4 regions of the Halomonas sp. KM-1 genome follow, and region 2 is predicted to be linked to each of the others. Evidence: predicted binding sites of a transcription regulator. Region 2 holds the regulator's gene; each other region holds the start of a gene.
What was found. The regulator sigma-54, encoded in region 2, starts transcription at its own class of promoters, with help from an activator protein. The targets are predictions, from matches to a motif close to TGGCACNNNNNTTGCTNT.

Region 1 (4,175 bases), on a different contig from region 2:
TGCTGCCCGGGCGATTTTCCGATACGTGCAAGCCCATGCCTGTGCCGACGCCACGTCAGCGCTGAGAGCATCGTCTTGCCATTTTCCAGCCCAGACATGAAGGAAACCGCTGTCATGTTGGACGACAATCTGAAAAGTCAGCTAAAAGCCTACCTGCAGAAGGTCACGCAGCCGTTCGAGATCGTCGCATCCCTCGATGACGGCGCGAAATCCCAGGAGCTGCATGGGCTGCTGAAGGACATCGTCGCCCTGAGCGACAAGATCACCCTGCGCCTGGACGGTACGGATGCGCGCAAGCCTTCCTTCGCCCTGAACCGTCCCGGCGAGGAGCCCGGCGTGGTCTTCGCCGGTATCCCCATGGGCCACGAGTTCACCTCGCTGGTACTGGCGCTGCTGCAGGTGGGCGGTCATCCGCCCAAGGTCAGCGACGACACCCTCGCCCAGATCAAGGCGCTCGAAGGCGAGTTCCATTTCGAGACCTACTACTCGCTGTCGTGCCAGAACTGCCCCGACGTGGTGCAGGCGCTCAACCTGATGGCCATCTTCAACCCGGGCGTGCGCCACGTCGCCATCGACGGCGCGCTGTTCCAGGACGAGGTCGAACAGCGCCAGATCATGTCGGTGCCGAGCATCTACCTCAACGGCGAACCCTTCGACCAGGGGCGTATGAGCCTGGAGCAGATCCTGGCCAAGGTCGACACCGGCGCGGCCCAGCGCGAGGCGGCCAAGCTCAACGAGAAGGATGCCTTCGACGTGCTGGTGGTGGGCGGTGGCCCGGCCGGCGCCGCAGCGGCCATCTACGCCGCGCGCAAGGGAATCCGCACCGGCGTAGCGGCCGAACGCTTCGGCGGCCAGGTGCTCGATACCATGGCCATCGAGAACTTCATCTCCGTGCCCTACACCGAAGGCCCCAAGCTGGCCGCGGCCCTCGAGCAGCACGTCACGGAGTATGAAGCCGACATCATGAACCTGCAGCGTGCGGTCAGGCTGATCCCGGCCGCCGACCAGGGCGGCGAGCATGAGGTGGAGTTCGCCTCCGGCGCGCGCCTCAAGAGCAAGACGCTGATTCTCTCTACCGGCGCCCGCTGGCGCGAGATGAACGTGCCAGGCGAGGCCGAGTACCGCAACAAGGGCGTGGCTTACTGCCCCCACTGCGACGGTCCGCTGTTCAAGGGCAAGCGCGTGGCGGTGATCGGCGGCGGTAACTCCGGCGTCGAGGCGGCCATCGATCTGGCTGGCATCGTCGGTCACGTAACGCTGATCGAGTTCATGGACGAGATGCGTGCCGACGCGGTGCTGCAAAAGAAGCTGCGCAGCCTGTCCAACGTCGAGATCATCCTCGGCGCGCGCACCACCGAAGTGAACGGCGACGGCACTCGGGTCAACGGCCTGTCGTATGAGGAGCGTGCCAGCGGCGAGATCAAGCGGCTCGAGCTGGAGGGCATCTTCGTCCAGATCGGCCTGGTGCCCAATACCGAGTGGCTTACCGATTCGCCCATCGAGCTCTCGTCGCGCGGCGAGATCGTGATCGACGAGCGCGGCATGACCTCGGTGCCCGGTATCTTCGCCGCCGGCGACGTCACCACCGTGCCCTACAAGCAGATCGTCATCGCCATGGGCGAGGGCTCGAAGGCCGCACTTGGCGCCTTCGACTATCTGATTCGCCACTGACGCCCTAATACGTCACTGACGTCCGCGGCCGGCAACGGGAACTCGTTGCCGGCCGCCGCTTCACTCGATGCCCCGCAGGCCATGACCTGCAGGGCATCGTCTTTTCAGCGGTCTCGATCTCCGCCTGGCGCTCCTCCTTCCAGGTGGCACTCTGCAGGTGCAAGTGGGCTGCCGGTAGGCTCTGGGCGCACTAAGGCGGTGCGCTCTCACAGGACGGATCGCCTTGGCTGCGACCGTTGAATAAGTGTTTTGCCTGCTCTATCCCTGTCCTGGAACAATCCTTGCTAAGGTGCTGGGCACATGCCCAGGCATGCATCACTCAAGAAGACCAATAACCCATCGAGGATATTTTTCATGCGTGACAACAAGAACAAGTGGCTACTGGCCACTTCCGCAGCGGCACTGGCACTGGGTAGCGCCTCCCTGGCCTCGGCCAACACCCTGCAGAACACCCTCGAGCGTGGCGCCGTCCAGTGTGGCGTCAGCGACGGCCTGCCGGGCTTCTCCGCCCCCGACGACCAGGGCGAATGGCAGGGGCTGGACGTCGATGTCTGTCGTGCCGTGGCAGCTGCGGTTTTCGGCGATGCCGAAGCCGTGCGCTACATCTCGCTGAACGCCGTGGAGCGTTTCACCGCGCTGCAGTCCGGCGAGGTCGACATCCTTTCGCGCAACACCACCTGGACCACCACTCGCGATACCACTCTGGGCCTCAACTTCGCCGGTGTGAACTTCTACGACGGTCAGGGCTTCCTCGTCTCGCGTGACCTGGGCGTGAGCAGCGCGAGCGAGCTCGACGGCGCTGCGGTCTGTATCCAGTCGGGTACTACTACCGAGCTGAACCTGGCCGACTACTTCCGTGCCAACGGCATGGAGTTCGACCCCATCGTTTTCGATACCTCCGAGCAGACCGTAGGCGGCTTCGAGGCTGGCCGCTGTGACGTGCTGACCTCCGATACCTCCCAGCTCGCCGCACTGCGCATCCAGCTTTCCGATCCCGACAGCGCTGTGGTCCTCTCCGATGTCATCTCCAAGGAACCGCTGGGCCCGGTGGTGCGCCAGGGCGACGATCAGTGGTTCAACATCGTCAAGTGGTCGCTGTTCGCCATGCTCAACGCCGAAGAGCTGGGCGTGACCAGCGAGAACGCCGACGAGATGCGCGACTCCAGCAACCCGGACATCGCCCGCCTGCTCGGTCAGGACGGCAACTACGGCGAGGGCATGGGCCTCGATGCCAACTGGGCCTACAACATCGTCAGCCAAGTGGGTAACTACGCCGAGAGCTTCGAGCGCAACGTGGGCATGGACTCACCGCTGCAGATCGAGCGTGGTGCCAACGCCCTGTGGACCGACGGTGGCTTCCAGTACGCTCCGCCGATTCGTTGATCGACCGCCCGAGTCACCTGAGGTGCCTCGATCCAACCCTGCCCCGGCCCGGACACCCCAGGCCGGGGTTTGATAACTGCTTGACGGATCCAGGCGGAGAGTCCCTTCATGTCCGTTCGCTCCAAGGCTCACTCGCTGGGCCCCAAACCGCCTTTCTGGCGCGACCGCGCCAAGCGCGCCCTGATCTTCCAGGCGCTGCTGATTGCCGCTGTCATCGCTTTTCTGCTCTACATCATCGGCAATACACAGGCCAACCTGGCCGCCCGCGGCATCACCACCGGCTTTGGCTTTCTCGAAAGAACCGCCGGATTCGGCATCGGCCAGACCCTGATCGAATATTCGTCCCAGAGCACCTACGGTCGTACCTTCGTGGTGGGCCTGCTCAATACGCTGCTGGTATCGGCACTGGGTATCGTGGCCGCCACCATCATCGGTTTCATCGTCGGTATCGCGCGGCTGTCGCCCAACTGGCTGATCGCCCGGCTGGCCAGCGGCTATATCGAGATCTTCCGTAACATTCCACTGCTGCTGCAGATCTTCTTCTGGTACTTCGCCGTGCTGCGGGCCATGCCCGGTCCGCGCGATAGCCTGGCTTTCGGCGAAGTCATCTTTCTCAACGTACGCGGGCTGTTTCTGCCCGAGCCATTGTTCGAGTCGGGCTTCGGCCTGATCCCGCTGGCCTTCGGTATCGCCGTGGTCGCCAGCATCGCGCTGACGATCTGGAACAAGCGCCGCCACGAGGCCACCGGCAAGCGCCTGCCTGCGGGCTGGATCTCGCTGGCCTTGATCGTCGGCCTACCGCTATTCATTCTGGTGGCGACCGGTGTGCCCGTCACCTGGGACGTGCCTGAGCTGCGCGGCTTCAACTTCCGCGGCGGCATCACCATCATCCCCGAGTTCCTCGCTCTGTGGCTGGCGCTATCGATCTACACGGCGTCGTTCATCGCCGAGATCGTACGCTCCGGTATCCAGGCGATCTCCCATGGTCAGACCGAAGCGGCCCAGGCGTTGAGCCTGCCGCAGAACCTGGTGCTGCGCCTGGTGGTGGTGCCTCAGGCGCTGCGCGTGATCATTCCGCCGCTGACCAGCCAGTACCTTAACCTGATCAAGAACTCCTCGCT
Region 2 (4,175 bases):
CAAGCGCCGGCGCGTGGTGCACGACATCAGTCTCTCCATCGAACAGGGCTGCGTTGTGGGGCTGCTCGGCCCCAACGGTGCCGGCAAGACCACCTCGTTCTACATGATCGTGGGGCTGGTCAAGGCCGATGCCGGCAACGTCTGCATCGACGATCTCGACCTCTCCAAGAGCGCCATGCACGAGCGCGCCAAGGCGGGCATCGGCTATCTGCCTCAGGAAGCTTCGATCTTCCGCAAGCTCTCGGTGGCCGACAACATCATGGCAATCCTGGAAACACGCAAGGACCTGGATCGTCAGGGGCGTCAGCAGCGCCTGGAGCAGCTGCTGGAGGACTTTCACGTCACCCACATCCGCGACAACCTGGGCATGAGCCTGTCCGGGGGTGAGCGGCGGCGAGTGGAAATCGCCCGGGCGCTGGCCACCGAGCCGGCCTTCATTCTGCTGGACGAGCCCTTTGCCGGGGTCGACCCGATCTCGGTGGGCGAGATCAAGGGCATCATCCGCCAGCTGAAGGCCCGCGACATCGGCGTGCTGATCACCGATCACAACGTTCGCGAGACGCTGGATATCTGCGATTCGGCCTACATTGTCGGCGACGGCCAGATCATCGCGGAAGGTGACGCCGAAGCCATCCTGGCCAACCGACGCGTGCGCGAAGTCTATCTCGGTGAAGACTTCCGCCTTTAGTGCGCCATGTCCATAGCGCATTCCGCTCTGACAAGCAAGAACCTGATCTTAAATTAAAACCTTCTAACAGGCATGAATATTGCCGATGGCATGCTTATTGCAGCCTTGAGCTCTTGCAAGTGATCCTCGGCCAGTCTAGGGTAGAGTCTTTCCGGCAAATGAGCCCATTATTCTCATGGCCATGAAAGCATCATTGCAACTGCGAGTCGGCACTCAGCTGACCATGACACCACAGCTACAGCAGGCCATCGCGCTGCTGCAGCTCTCCACCCTGGACTTGCGCCAGGAGATCCAGCAAGCTCTCGAGTCCAATCCCATGCTGGAGCTCGACGACGGCTTCGGCGAACAGGCCGTCAGCGACCCCCAGAGCGACGACTGGGCCAGCGAAATTCCCGGTGAGCTCTCCACCGACAGCGACTGGACGGATACCTATCCCGATCATGGCAGCGGCACCGCCGGCGCCACCGGTGAAGGCCCCGACTTCGAACGCCAGGCCTCTGGGCAGACGCTGGCCGGCCACCTGATGTGGCAGTTGGCGATGATCGATGTGAACGAGCGTCAGCGCCAGATTGCCGAGAGCCTGATCGATGCCGTGGACGGCACCGGCTACCTGACCCAGCCGCTGGAAGAGATCCGCGACGGCCTGCGGCGCCAGGGCCTCGAGGGGTTGCCCACCCGCGAGGTCGAGCAGGTGCTGCTGCGCCTGCAGCAGTTCGAACCCACCGGTGTCTTCGCCCGGGATCTACGCGAATGCCTGATGCTGCAGCTCGCCACCCTGCCTGACGACACTCCCCTGCTGCCCCAGGCACGCCGCCTGGTGCGCCAGTTTCTCGAGGCCTTGGCCGCCGACGACCGCCGCCTGCTCAAGCGCCGCCTGAGCCTGGACGACGAGGCCCTCGACGACGCCATTGCTCTGGTACGCTCCCTGAACCCCCGCCCCGGCAGCGACTATGCCGAGGTCGGCAGCAACTACATCACCCCCGACCTGGTCGCCTATCACGACGAGTCCGGCTGGCGCGTGGAGCTCAATGCCGAAGCGCTGCCACGGCTGCGCATCCAGCCCGACTACGTCGCCCTGGTGCGGCGCGCCGACAAGAGCCAGGACAACCAGTTTCTCAAGGACCACCTTCAGGAAGCTCGCTGGCTGATGAAGAGCCTGGCCAGCCGTAACGACACCCTGCTGCGGGTGGGGCGCGAGATCATGGCCCGCCAGATCGACTTCCTGGAGCAGGGCGAGGAGGCGATGAAGCCCCTGGTGCTGGCCGACATCGCCCAGGCCGTGGAGATGCACGAGTCGACCATATCGCGGGTGACGACGCAGAAGTTCATCCACACGCCGCGCGGCGTATTCGAACTGAAGTATTTCTTCTCCAGCCATGTCGGCGGCAACGGCGAGGGAGACGCTCACTCCAGCACCGCGATTCGCGCCCGCATTCGCAAGCTGATCGCCGACGAGCCACCGCGCAAGCCGCTCTCGGACAGCCGCCTGGTGGAGCTGCTGGCCGACGACGGCATTCAGGTGGCGCGCCGCACCGTGGCCAAGTATCGTGAAGCGCTGGGGATACCCTCCTCGAGCGAACGCAAGCGCTTTCGTTGAAGTCGAAACGCAGCGTTGACAGCGGACAAGAGCGTCGTTCGGAGGGGTTTGCAAGGAGGCAAAAAGGGTTACAATCAAACCACCACTCGAAGGACGAAGGAGCTTGTCATGCAAGTCAACATCACCGGCCATCATGTTGAACTGACCAATTCCCTGCGTGACTACGTGAGCGAGAAGCTTAGCCGCGTCCAACGGCACTACGACAACATCACCAACGTCCAGGTCACCCTGTCCATCGAGAAGGAGCGCCAACAGGCCGCCTGCACGCTGCATGCCGCCGGTGCCGACCTGCATGCCGAAGCCTCCGACCCGGACATGTACGCCGCCATTGATGCGCTGACCGACAAGCTCGACCGCCAATTGGTCAAGCACAAGGAAAAGGCCCAGGCCCGCGCCCAGGGCGCCGGCATTCGCTGAGTTGCCATGACACTGGAAACCATACTGCCCCCTGAACGCGCGCTGTTCGACGTTCCCGGGGGCAGCAAGAAGAGGGTGCTGGAGTTTTTCAGCACCTTCATTGCGCAGAACACCCCGAGCCTCGATAGCCAGGAGGTCTTCGGCCGATTGATCGGCCGTGAGCGACTGGGCAGCACCGGCATCGGCAATGGCGTCGCCATTCCGCATGCGCGAAGCCCGCACTGCCACAGCCCAGTCGCCGCCTTCCTCAAGCTGGCCGAGCCCATCGATTTCGACGCCATCGACGGCGAACCGGTCGACTTGGTCTTCGTGCTGCTGGTACCCGAGGAGGCCGACGATACGCATCTGTCGCTGCTGAGCCAGGTAGCCGGCGTGATGAACGATGCCGAGACCCGTTCACGGCTGCGCAAGTGCGAAAGCCAGCGCGAACTTCACGAGCGTCTGATCGACGCCATCCGACGACAGTCTTCGGCCTGACCGCTACCCCTTGCCGCTCGGCCAGCCCCTGATCAGGAGAAACGTAATGCAGCTTGTGATCATCAGCGGCCGCTCAGGCTCCGGCAAGTCGATCGCACTGCAGGCGCTCGAAGACATCGGCTACTACGCCATCGACAACCTTCCGGCGATGCTGCTCGGCTCGCTGGTCGACGAGCTGCGCGGCTCACCCACGGCACAGCAGTGCATCGCCGTAAGCATCGATGCGCGCAATCTTCCTCACGCGCTGGAACGGTTCCCCAGGCTGCTGGAGGAGCTGCGCGCCAAGCAGGTCGACTGTCAGATCGTCTACCTCACCACCGATGCGCGGATCCTGATCGAGCGCTACTCCGCCACCCGGCGCCGGCACCCGCTGACCCGAGACAGGGACATGACCCTGAGCGAAGCCATCGAAACGGAAGACACGACACTGAGCGAGATTCGCAACCTCGCCGACCTGATCATCGATACGTCGCGGCTTTCGGTGCACGATCTGCGTGGGCGCATCACCGAGCAGGTGGCCAGCCATCGTGCCGACCAGCTGACCCTCACGGTGGAGTCGTTCGGTTTCAAGGGTGGCGTACCGCTCGACGCTGACATCGTGTTCGACGCCCGCTGTCTGCCCAATCCGTACTGGGACCCGCGCTTGCGTGCGGCGACCGGTCGCGAAGCGAGTATCGTGGAGTTCCTCGAACAGTATCCGCTGGTTCACCAGATGCACGAGGACATCGTCGCCTGGGTAGAACGCTGGCTGCCGGCCTATCGCGACAGCCATCGTAGCTACCTCACGGTGGCCATCGGCTGCACCGGCGGCCAGCATCGCTCGGTGTATCTGGCCGAACGTCTCGCCCGACACCTCGCCCAGCAGCAGCCCGACGTGCGTCTGCGCCACCGCGAACTCGGCATTCATATACCGGTCACTGCCACGCAGGAGACGACCGCAGCGCCATCCGAACGCAAGGAAACCTGAGCGTGCCCAGCCGCAAGCTGACCCTGACC
Region 3 (4,175 bases), on a different contig from region 2:
TCGTGCTGGTCACGGTGTTCCTGCCCAAGGGCGTGGCAGGGCTGCTGGCGCTCAGGCTACGCCGCCGTCGCGACGCTGACGGTTCGTTTTCCGGCAAGGAGGCATCGGCATGAGCATTCTGCGTTCCCTGGCCAGCCGTGATCGGGTATTCGATTTTCTGGTGCCCGCGGAGTCGCCGGTAGACGTGCGGCACGGGCCGATCCTCTACCTGGAGGATGTGACGGTCAGCTTCGACGGCTTCAAGGCGATCAACGATCTCAACCTGACCATCGACGACGGCGAGCTACGCTGCATCATCGGACCCAACGGCGCCGGCAAGACCACCATGATGGACATCATCACCGGCAAGACCCGGCCCGACAGCGGCCAGGTGTGGTTCGGCAGCCGTCACGACCTGCTGAGCATGAACGAGCCGGATATCGCCAGTCTCGGCATCGGCCGCAAGTTCCAGAAACCGACGGTGTTCGAGGTGCTCACGGTGTTCGAGAACCTGGAGCTGGCGATGGCCGCCGACAAGCGCATCCTGCCCACGCTCACTGCGCGCATGAACGGTGAGATACGTGATCACATCGACGAGGTGCTGGAGATCATCGGCCTGAAGGCGCTGCACGCCCGCCCGGCGGGCATTCTTTCCCACGGCCAGAAGCAGTGGCTGGAGATCGGCATGCTGCTGATGCAACGACCGCGTCTGCTGCTGGTGGACGAACCGGTGGCCGGCATGACCGAGCAGGAGATGGAGCGTACCGCCGAACTGCTCACCGGGTTGGCGGGAAAACAATCTGTTGTCGTGGTCGAGCACGATATGGGTTTCGTGCGCTCCATCGCGCGCAAGGTGACGGTGCTGCATCAGGGCAGCGTACTGGCGGAGGGCAGCATGGATCAGGTCTCCAGTGACCCACGGGTGATCGAAGTCTACCTCGGCGCCGAAGTCGAGGAGGAGACGCTCTAATGCTGGCAATCGACAAGCTCAACCAGTTCTATGGCGAGAGCCACACCCTGTGGGATCTCGACCTGGCCGTGCCAGCGGGGCAGTGCACCTGCGTGATGGGCCGCAACGGGGTGGGCAAGACTACCCTGATGAAGGCCATCATGGGCGAGGTGAAGGTCTCCTCTGGCAGCATTCGCTATGCCGATGATGTGGAGCTGACCAAGCGTCGGGTGGAAGATCGCTCGCGTCTCGGGATCGGCTACGTGCCCCAGGGGCGGCAGATTTTTCCCTTGCTGACCGTGGAGGAGAACCTGCGCACCGGTCTGGCGGCTCGCGGAGATGGTCGACGCACCATTCCGGAGCGCATCTATGAGCTCTTCCCGGTGCTCAAGGAGATGGAGCACCGCCGGGGCGGGGATCTCTCCGGCGGCCAGCAGCAGCAGTTGGCCATCGGTCGTGCCCTGGTGATCGAACCCCGCTTGTTGATCCTCGACGAACCGGGCGAGGGCATTCAGCCCAATATCGTCACCCTGATCGGCGAGGTGATTCGCAAGCTGATCGAGGAGGACGGTCTCACCGTGCTGCTGGTGGAGCAGAAGCTGCCTTTCGCTCGTAAGTACGCCGACCGTTTCGTGATCATGGATCGCGGCAGGCCGGTGGCCAAGGGGGAGATCGCGGAACTCTCCGATACGCTGATCAAGGAACACCTGACGGTATAGGGCGGCTGTGACGACGACTGCACCAGAAAGGTGCTATTAGCGACAAGGGCGCGCGAGATTGGTGCGAAATTACTGATCTGACGCACCAAAAAGAGTCGGTGGGACGTGTATACGCCCCGCCGAATTTTTTATAAGGCATTGTTTATAAAAGCGTGTCGGGGCGATTCACCAAGCTGGTACGTCCCTTGCTGAAGGGTTGGTCAGACACGCCATGCCATGAGCCGCCAATGACCGCTTTCGCCACCTCTGCTTTCGCCAAGCCAGCAACGCACTCCGGCCATCGCTTCGATGCCGAGCGTCACTGGGCGGCGTCGCTGGCGCTCGGCTTTGACTGCCGCGATGGGCGCACGCGTATGGTCGAGGCGTGCCACCGCGGCCCGCTGCGGGTGCAGCGGCCTTTCTATCCGGAAGGGCGAGATGGCGCCTGCCACGTTTACCTGCTGCACCCGCCCGGCGGGTTGGTCAGCGGTGATGCCTTGAGCATCGCCGCGCGGGTCGAGGCGCAAGCCCATGCGCTGCTGACCACGCCGGCCGCCAACAAGCTCTACCGGGCCGACAGCCACGGCGTGGCGTGGGAACAGCGCACCAGCCTGAAGGTATCGCCGCACGGCATTCTCGAATGGCTGCCCCAGGAGACCATCGCCTTCGATGGCTCGCGGGGCATGCAGGAGACGCTCATCGAACTCGACGCGGGCGCACGCTGCCTGGGCTGGGAAGTGCTGGCGCTGGGCCGGCCGGCGAGCCGGCTGCCCTATGTATCGGGACGCATCGATCAGCGCTTCCGGCTGTTTCGCGATGGCAAGCCACTGTGGCTGGAGCGCCAACCGCTTGACCCGGCACATCCGCGCTTTGCCGGTCGCTGGGGCCAGGGTGGCGCCAGCGTGCAGGCCACCCTGTGGGCCGTGGGTCTCGCCGACGAACCCGCAGCCATCGAGGCGCTGCGCGATGCGATAACGGCGAGCCCGCGCTGGGCGGTGACCGTGCGCCACGGCGTGCTGTTGTTGCGTTACCTGGGTCATGAACGCAACGAAGCCTGGGAGATCTGCCGGCAAGCCTGGGCCTGCCTGAGGCCACTGCTGATCGGTGTGCCCGCTCATCCGCCCCGTATCTGGTTCACCTGACTCACCAGGAGAGACGCATGGAACTGACCCCGAGAGACAAGGACAAGCTGCTGCTGTTCTCCGCCGCCCAGTTGGCCGAACGACGCCGGGCACGCGGCCTCAAGCTCAACTATCCCGAGGCCGTGGCGCTGATCAGCTTCGAGATCATGGAAGGCGCGCGCGATGGGCGCAGCGTGGCCGAGCTGATGAGCTACGGACGCGAGATCCTCGGCCGTGACGATGTCATGGACGGGGTGGCCGAGATGGTGCACGAGGTGCAGGTCGAAGCCACGTTTCCTGACGGAACGAAACTTGTGACGGTGCATACACCGATTGTCTAAGGAGCCATCCATGATTCCCGGTGAGTATCAATTACAGGACGGCGAGATCGAGCTCTGCGCCGGGCGCGAGCGGATCACGCTGGAGGTGGCCAATACCGGCGACCGGCCGATCCAGGTCGGCTCCCACTATCATTTCGCCGAGACCAACCCGGCACTGGTCTTCGACCGTACGAGGGCGCGCGGCTTTCGCCTGGACGTGGCGGCGGGCACGGCGATTCGCTTCGAGCCGGGCCAGACCCGTGAGGTTACGTTGATCCCCTTTGCCGGCAGTCGCCATATCTACGGTTTCCGCGGCGAGGTAATGGGATCGCTTGAAGGAGGTGAGGCATGAGCACCAGCATCAGCCGGCAGGCCTATGCCGACATGTACGGCCCCACCGTAGGCGATCGCGTGCGCCTGGGCGACACCGAGCTGTGGATCGAGGTGGAGCGCGACGCCACCCACTATGGCGAAGAGGTTAAGTTCGGCGGCGGCAAGGTGATTCGCGACGGCATGGGCCAGAGCCAGCGCGCCGACGCCACGGTGATGGATACCGTGATCACCAACGCCCTGATCCTCGACTGGTGGGGCATCGTCAAGGCCGATGTGGGCATCCAGGCGGGCCGTATCGCGGCCATCGGCAAGGCGGGCAACCCCGACACCCAGCCCGATGTGGAGATCGTCATCGGCCCCGGCACCGAGGTGATCGCTGGTGAGGGCAAGATCCTCACTGCCGGCGGCATCGACGCGCACATCCATTTCATCTGCCCGCAGCAGGTGGAAGAGGCGTTGATGAGCGGCATCACTACCATGCTTGGCGGCGGCACCGGACCTGCCACCGGCAGCAATGCCACCACCTGTACGCCGGGCGCCTGGCACATCGGTAGGATGCTGCAGGCGGTGGACGAGCTGCCGATGAACGTCGGCCTGCTTGGCAAGGGCAATGCCAGCTTGCCTGAGGCACTCGAGGCGCAGATCGAGGCCGGGGTGATCGGCCTCAAGCTGCACGAGGACTGGGGCACCACCCCGGCTTCCATCGATACCTGCCTGGGTGTGGCCGAAAGGTACGACGTGCAGATTGCCATTCATACCGACACCCTCAACGAGT
Region 4 (4,175 bases), on a different contig from region 2:
TCATCTCGCCCAGCTCACGATTGGTCGCCGCGATCACACGCACGTTCACCTCGCGGGTACGATCGTCGCCCACTCGCTCGAACTGCTGATCCTGCAGTACCCGCAGCAGCTTGCTCTGCAGCTCCAGCGGTATCTCCCCCACCTCGTCGAGAAACAGGGTCCCGCCATCGGCCAGCTCGAAGCGTCCCGGTCGATCGCTCACCGCACCGGTGAAGGCTCCCTTCACATGGCCGAAGAACTCGCTTTCGAACAGGTCGCGGGGAATCGCCGCACAGTTGACCCGAATCAGCGGCCGGTCGCTGCGGCTGCTGCCGGCGTGGATCGCTCGGGCGATCAGCTCCTTGCCGGTGCCCGACTCGCCGGTGACCAGCACGTTGGCGTCGGTGGGCGCCACCAGCGCGATCTGGCGCACCAGGTGGGCCACTGCCGGACTCTCGCCGACGATCTCACGATGGTTGATCTCGGCGGTGATCTCTTCCTGCAGATACTGGTTCTCCAGCTCCAGGCGCTGCCTTAGCGATTCCACCTCGGCCAGGGCATCGCGCAGCTGCTGTTCGGCCCGCTTGCGCTCGCGAATGTCACGGAACAGCACCACGGCGCCCACCAGCCGCCCGGTCTCGAAGATCGGCGTGCTGGTGTACTCCACCGGGATCGCCTCGCCGTTCTTGTGCCAGAACACCTCGTTGTCGACCCGATGCACCTGACCATCGCTGAAGGAGGCGTGAATCGGACACTGCTGCACAGGAAAGTGGCTGCCGTCGGCATGGGTGTGGTGGAACATCAGGTGAGCGTCATGGCCGACCATGTCTTCGCTACTCCAGCCCAGGATGCGCTCGGCGGCCGGGTTGACGAAGGTGGTGCGGCCCTCGGCGTCGAGCCCGTAGATGCCCTCCCCGGCGGCGCCCAGGATCAACTGGTTTTGCCGCTCGATGCGCTCGAACACCTGCTCGACCCGCTCCCAGCCCACATGACCGCGACGGTGACGCCGCCACAGTTCGGCCCGCGCCCGGCGCTGCTCGGCCTTGTCGAGCTCGATCACGCCGAACATCAAGCAATGCTCGTCCAGCGCCTGCCCGTACACCTCCACCCGGCGCGGAGCGCGCTGCACATCGAACAGCAGCAGGTCGTCGGACCAGGCCGGTGAGCGCTGCTGGGTTTCGTCGCTGAACGCTACCCACATCGGCAACGAAGGTCCCAGGCAGTGGCTGAAGGGGCGTGAGGCGAGCCGCTCGAAGTCGGCACCCAGCAGGCGACACGCCTCGGCGTTGGCGGCCAGCAGCCGGTCGGCCCGGGGATCGGCCAGCAGCATGGCGATGGGGGCATGATCGAAGGCAAAGCGCTCCGGTACCTGGGGCAGAGACATGGTGGAACTCCAACAGGAAGTCTGCCCTGATCCATACAAGCAGCGTACCAGTGACGACATTTCGTCGTGAAAGCAACGAGATATCGTCAATGACGGAATTTCGTCGCATATCGTCGCCTTTTCCCGCCACTCTCTCTCATCCTGCAAGCCATTGTTTTTACGAAACTAGAAAGAAAAGCACGAGGAATGGCACGTGACTCGCTTGGCAGGAGAGAGTGCCGGCACGCCTTGTCCCCATGCACCAGGCGAGTGCAGGCAATCGATTACCTGCGTTCTCGAGGGGAACCACATGAACAACGATCACAACAGTCTGGGAAACCCGTTCGATCATCGTCAGTCACTGGTCCATGGCCGCCACTGCGGCTGTGGTGAGTGTTCGGCCAGCCGCGATGATGCCAGCGACGCCCCACGCGACAGCGAAGCGATGATGGATCGCGTCGTGGAGAGCGCTCTGGTGCGCGGCATCTTCGGCCACAGCGACATGCATCGCCGCCAGTTCATGAAGCTGGTCGGCGGCGGTACCGTGGCGGCAGCGCTGTCTACCATTCTGCCGCTGGGCGCGATCAAGGCCGCCGCCCAGGAGAGCCTGGGGCCGCTGGAGAAGAGCCAGCTGGATATCGGCTTCATCCCCATCACCTGCGCCACGCCGATCATCATGGCCCACCCCATGGGCTTCTACGAACGCTACGGGCTCGACGTGAACGTGATCAAGGCCGCGGGCTGGGCGCTGATCCGCGACAATTCGCTCAACGACCGCTTCGATGCCGCCCACATGCTGACGCCGATGCCGCTGGCCATGACCCTGGGCGCCGGCTCCAGTTCGCGGCACTTCGTTGCGCCGGCCATCGAGAACGTCAACGGCCAGGCGATCGTGCTGCACAACGACCATCAGGACAAGCGCGACCCCGAGCAGTGGCGCGGTTTCACCTTCGGCGTGCCCTTCGAGTACTCGATGCACAACTTCCTGCTGCGCTACTACGTGGCCGAACACGGTCTCGATCCGGATCGGGACATCCAGATTCGCGTCATCCCGCCGCCCGAGATGGTCGCCAACCTGCGCGCCGGCAACATCGACGGCTTTCTCTCTCCCGACCCGTTCAACCAGCGCGCGGTCTATGAGCGGATCGGCTTCATCCATCTACTGACCAAGGAGATCTGGGACGGCCACCCGTGCTGCGCCTTCGCCACCAGCGCGCGCTTCGCTCGCGAGAACCCCAACACCTATGGCGCCCTGCTGCGCGCCATCGTCGATGCCACCCAGTACTCCTCCGACCCGGCCAACCGCGCCGAGATCGCCGAGGCCATCGCCCCCGCCGCCTATCTCAACCAGCCGGTAACGGTGATCGAACAGGTGCTGACCGGGCGCTTCGCCGATGGCCTGGGCAACGTGCAGAACGTGCCCGACCGCATCGACTTCGATCCCTTCCCCTGGCACTCGATGGCGATATGGATCCTCACCCAGATGAAGCGCTGGGGCTACATCAACGGCGACATCGATTATCAGCAGATCGCCCGCGACGTCTATCTCGCCACCGATGCCCGCGAGGTGATGCGCGAACTGGGCTACGACGCCCCGGAGGAGAACGCCCGCCAGTTCGAGATCATGGGCAAGACCTTCGACTACACCGAGCCCGAAGCCTACGTCGAGAGCTTCGCGCTGAGGAGGAGCTGACATGGACCGCACCACCACCGAATGGAAACTGAGCCTGAACGCTCGGGCCACACTGCTGGCCGTGCTGCTGCTGGTCGTGGGCCTGGGCCTGTGGGAAGGTCTCGAGCGTGCGCCCGTGCTGGGCGGCGGCGAGGAGCTCAGCGAATACGAGCTGCTGATGGGAGGCGCCGACGAGACGGCACGGGTACCGCCGCCCTCGGCGATTCTCGAACGCGCCTGGGTCGAGCTCTCCAACCCCTTCTACGACGCCGGCCCCAACGACAAGGGCATCGGCATTCAGCTCGGCTATTCGCTCTACCGGGTGCTCACCGGCTATCTGATGGCGGCGGTGATCGCCATTCCCGTGGGCTTTCTGATCGGCATGTCGCCGCTGATGTACCGCGCGCTCAACCCCTATATCCAGGTGCTGCGGCCGATCTCGCCGCTGGCCTGGATGCCGCTGGCCCTGTTCATCATTCGCGACGCCGAGGCCTCGGCCATCTTCGTGATCTTCATCTGCTCGATCTGGCCGATGCTGCTCAACACTGCCTTCGGTGTGGCAGGTGTGCGCCGCGACTGGGTCAACGTGGCCCGTACCCACGAGCTGTCGCCGCTGAAGACGGCCTTCAAGGTCATCCTGCCCGCCGCGGCCCCCACCATCCTCACCGGCATGCGCATCTCCATCGGCATTGCCTGGCTGGTGATCGTGGCCGCCGAAATGCTCGTGGGTGGCACCGGCATCGGTTACTTCGTGTGGAACGAATGGAACAACCTCGACCTGACCAGCGTGATCTTCGCGATTCTGGTGATCGGCGTGGTGGGCATGCTGCTCGACCTCGCGCTCTCCTCCGTCGCCCGGCTGGTCACCTATCAGGAGTAAGCGCCATGAGTCATGCCTTCGTGGAAGTTCAACAGGCCGCCAAGCGCTTTCCCGGCAGCAAGGGCAGCGCGGATCTCACGGTCTTCGAGAAAGTCAGCTTCCAACTGCAGAAGGGCGAGTTCGTCTGCATCATCGGCCACTCCGGCTGCGGCAAGTCGACCATCATGAACGCCCTGGCCGGGCTCGACAGCCTGAGCGACGGCGCCATGATCATGGATGGCCGCGAGATCGACGGCCCCAGCCTCGAGCGCGGCGTGGTGTTCCAGAACTACAGCCTGCTG

Region 1: the regulator sigma-54 is predicted to act here: its motif matches at 1,942-1,959, upstream of B8115_RS00780 (amino acid ABC transporter substrate-binding protein).
Region 3: the regulator sigma-54 is predicted to act here: its motif matches at 1,822-1,839, upstream of B8115_RS13150 (urease accessory protein UreD).
Region 4: the regulator sigma-54 is predicted to act here: its motif matches at 1,551-1,568, upstream of B8115_RS18430 (CmpA/NrtA family ABC transporter substrate-binding protein).

Annotation. Positions count from the first base shown of each region.
Region 1 is NZ_BAEU01000014.1:16,521-20,695, reverse strand. Features, by position in the region: gene ahpF (alkyl hydroperoxide reductase subunit F) at 115-1,671, shown strand; gene B8115_RS00780 (amino acid ABC transporter substrate-binding protein) at 2,026-3,054, shown strand; gene B8115_RS00775 (amino acid ABC transporter permease) at 3,163-4,175, shown strand, end outside.
Region 2 is NZ_BAEU01000141.1:63,587-67,761, forward strand. Features, by position in the region: gene lptB (LPS export ABC transporter ATP-binding protein) at 1-688, shown strand, start outside; gene B8115_RS17740 (RNA polymerase factor sigma-54) at 864-2,285, shown strand; gene hpf (ribosome hibernation-promoting factor, HPF/YfiA family) at 2,394-2,702, shown strand; gene ptsN (PTS IIA-like nitrogen regulatory protein PtsN) at 2,709-3,179, shown strand; gene rapZ (RNase adapter RapZ) at 3,226-4,146, shown strand; gene B8115_RS17760 (HPr family phosphocarrier protein) at 4,149-4,175, shown strand, end outside.
Region 3 is NZ_BAEU01000117.1:19,144-23,318, forward strand. Features, by position in the region: gene urtC (urea ABC transporter permease subunit UrtC) at 1-113, shown strand, start outside; gene urtD (urea ABC transporter ATP-binding protein UrtD) at 110-949, shown strand; gene urtE (urea ABC transporter ATP-binding subunit UrtE) at 949-1,647, shown strand; gene B8115_RS13150 (urease accessory protein UreD) at 1,875-2,768, shown strand; gene B8115_RS13155 (urease subunit gamma) at 2,786-3,088, shown strand; gene B8115_RS13160 (urease subunit beta) at 3,099-3,419, shown strand; gene ureC (urease subunit alpha) at 3,416-4,175, shown strand, end outside.
Region 4 is NZ_BAEU01000146.1:33,012-37,186, forward strand. Features, by position in the region: gene B8115_RS18425 (sigma 54-interacting transcriptional regulator) at 1-1,363, opposite strand, end outside; gene B8115_RS18430 (CmpA/NrtA family ABC transporter substrate-binding protein) at 1,653-3,035, shown strand; gene ntrB (nitrate ABC transporter permease) at 3,037-3,894, shown strand; gene B8115_RS18440 (ABC transporter ATP-binding protein) at 3,900-4,175, shown strand, end outside.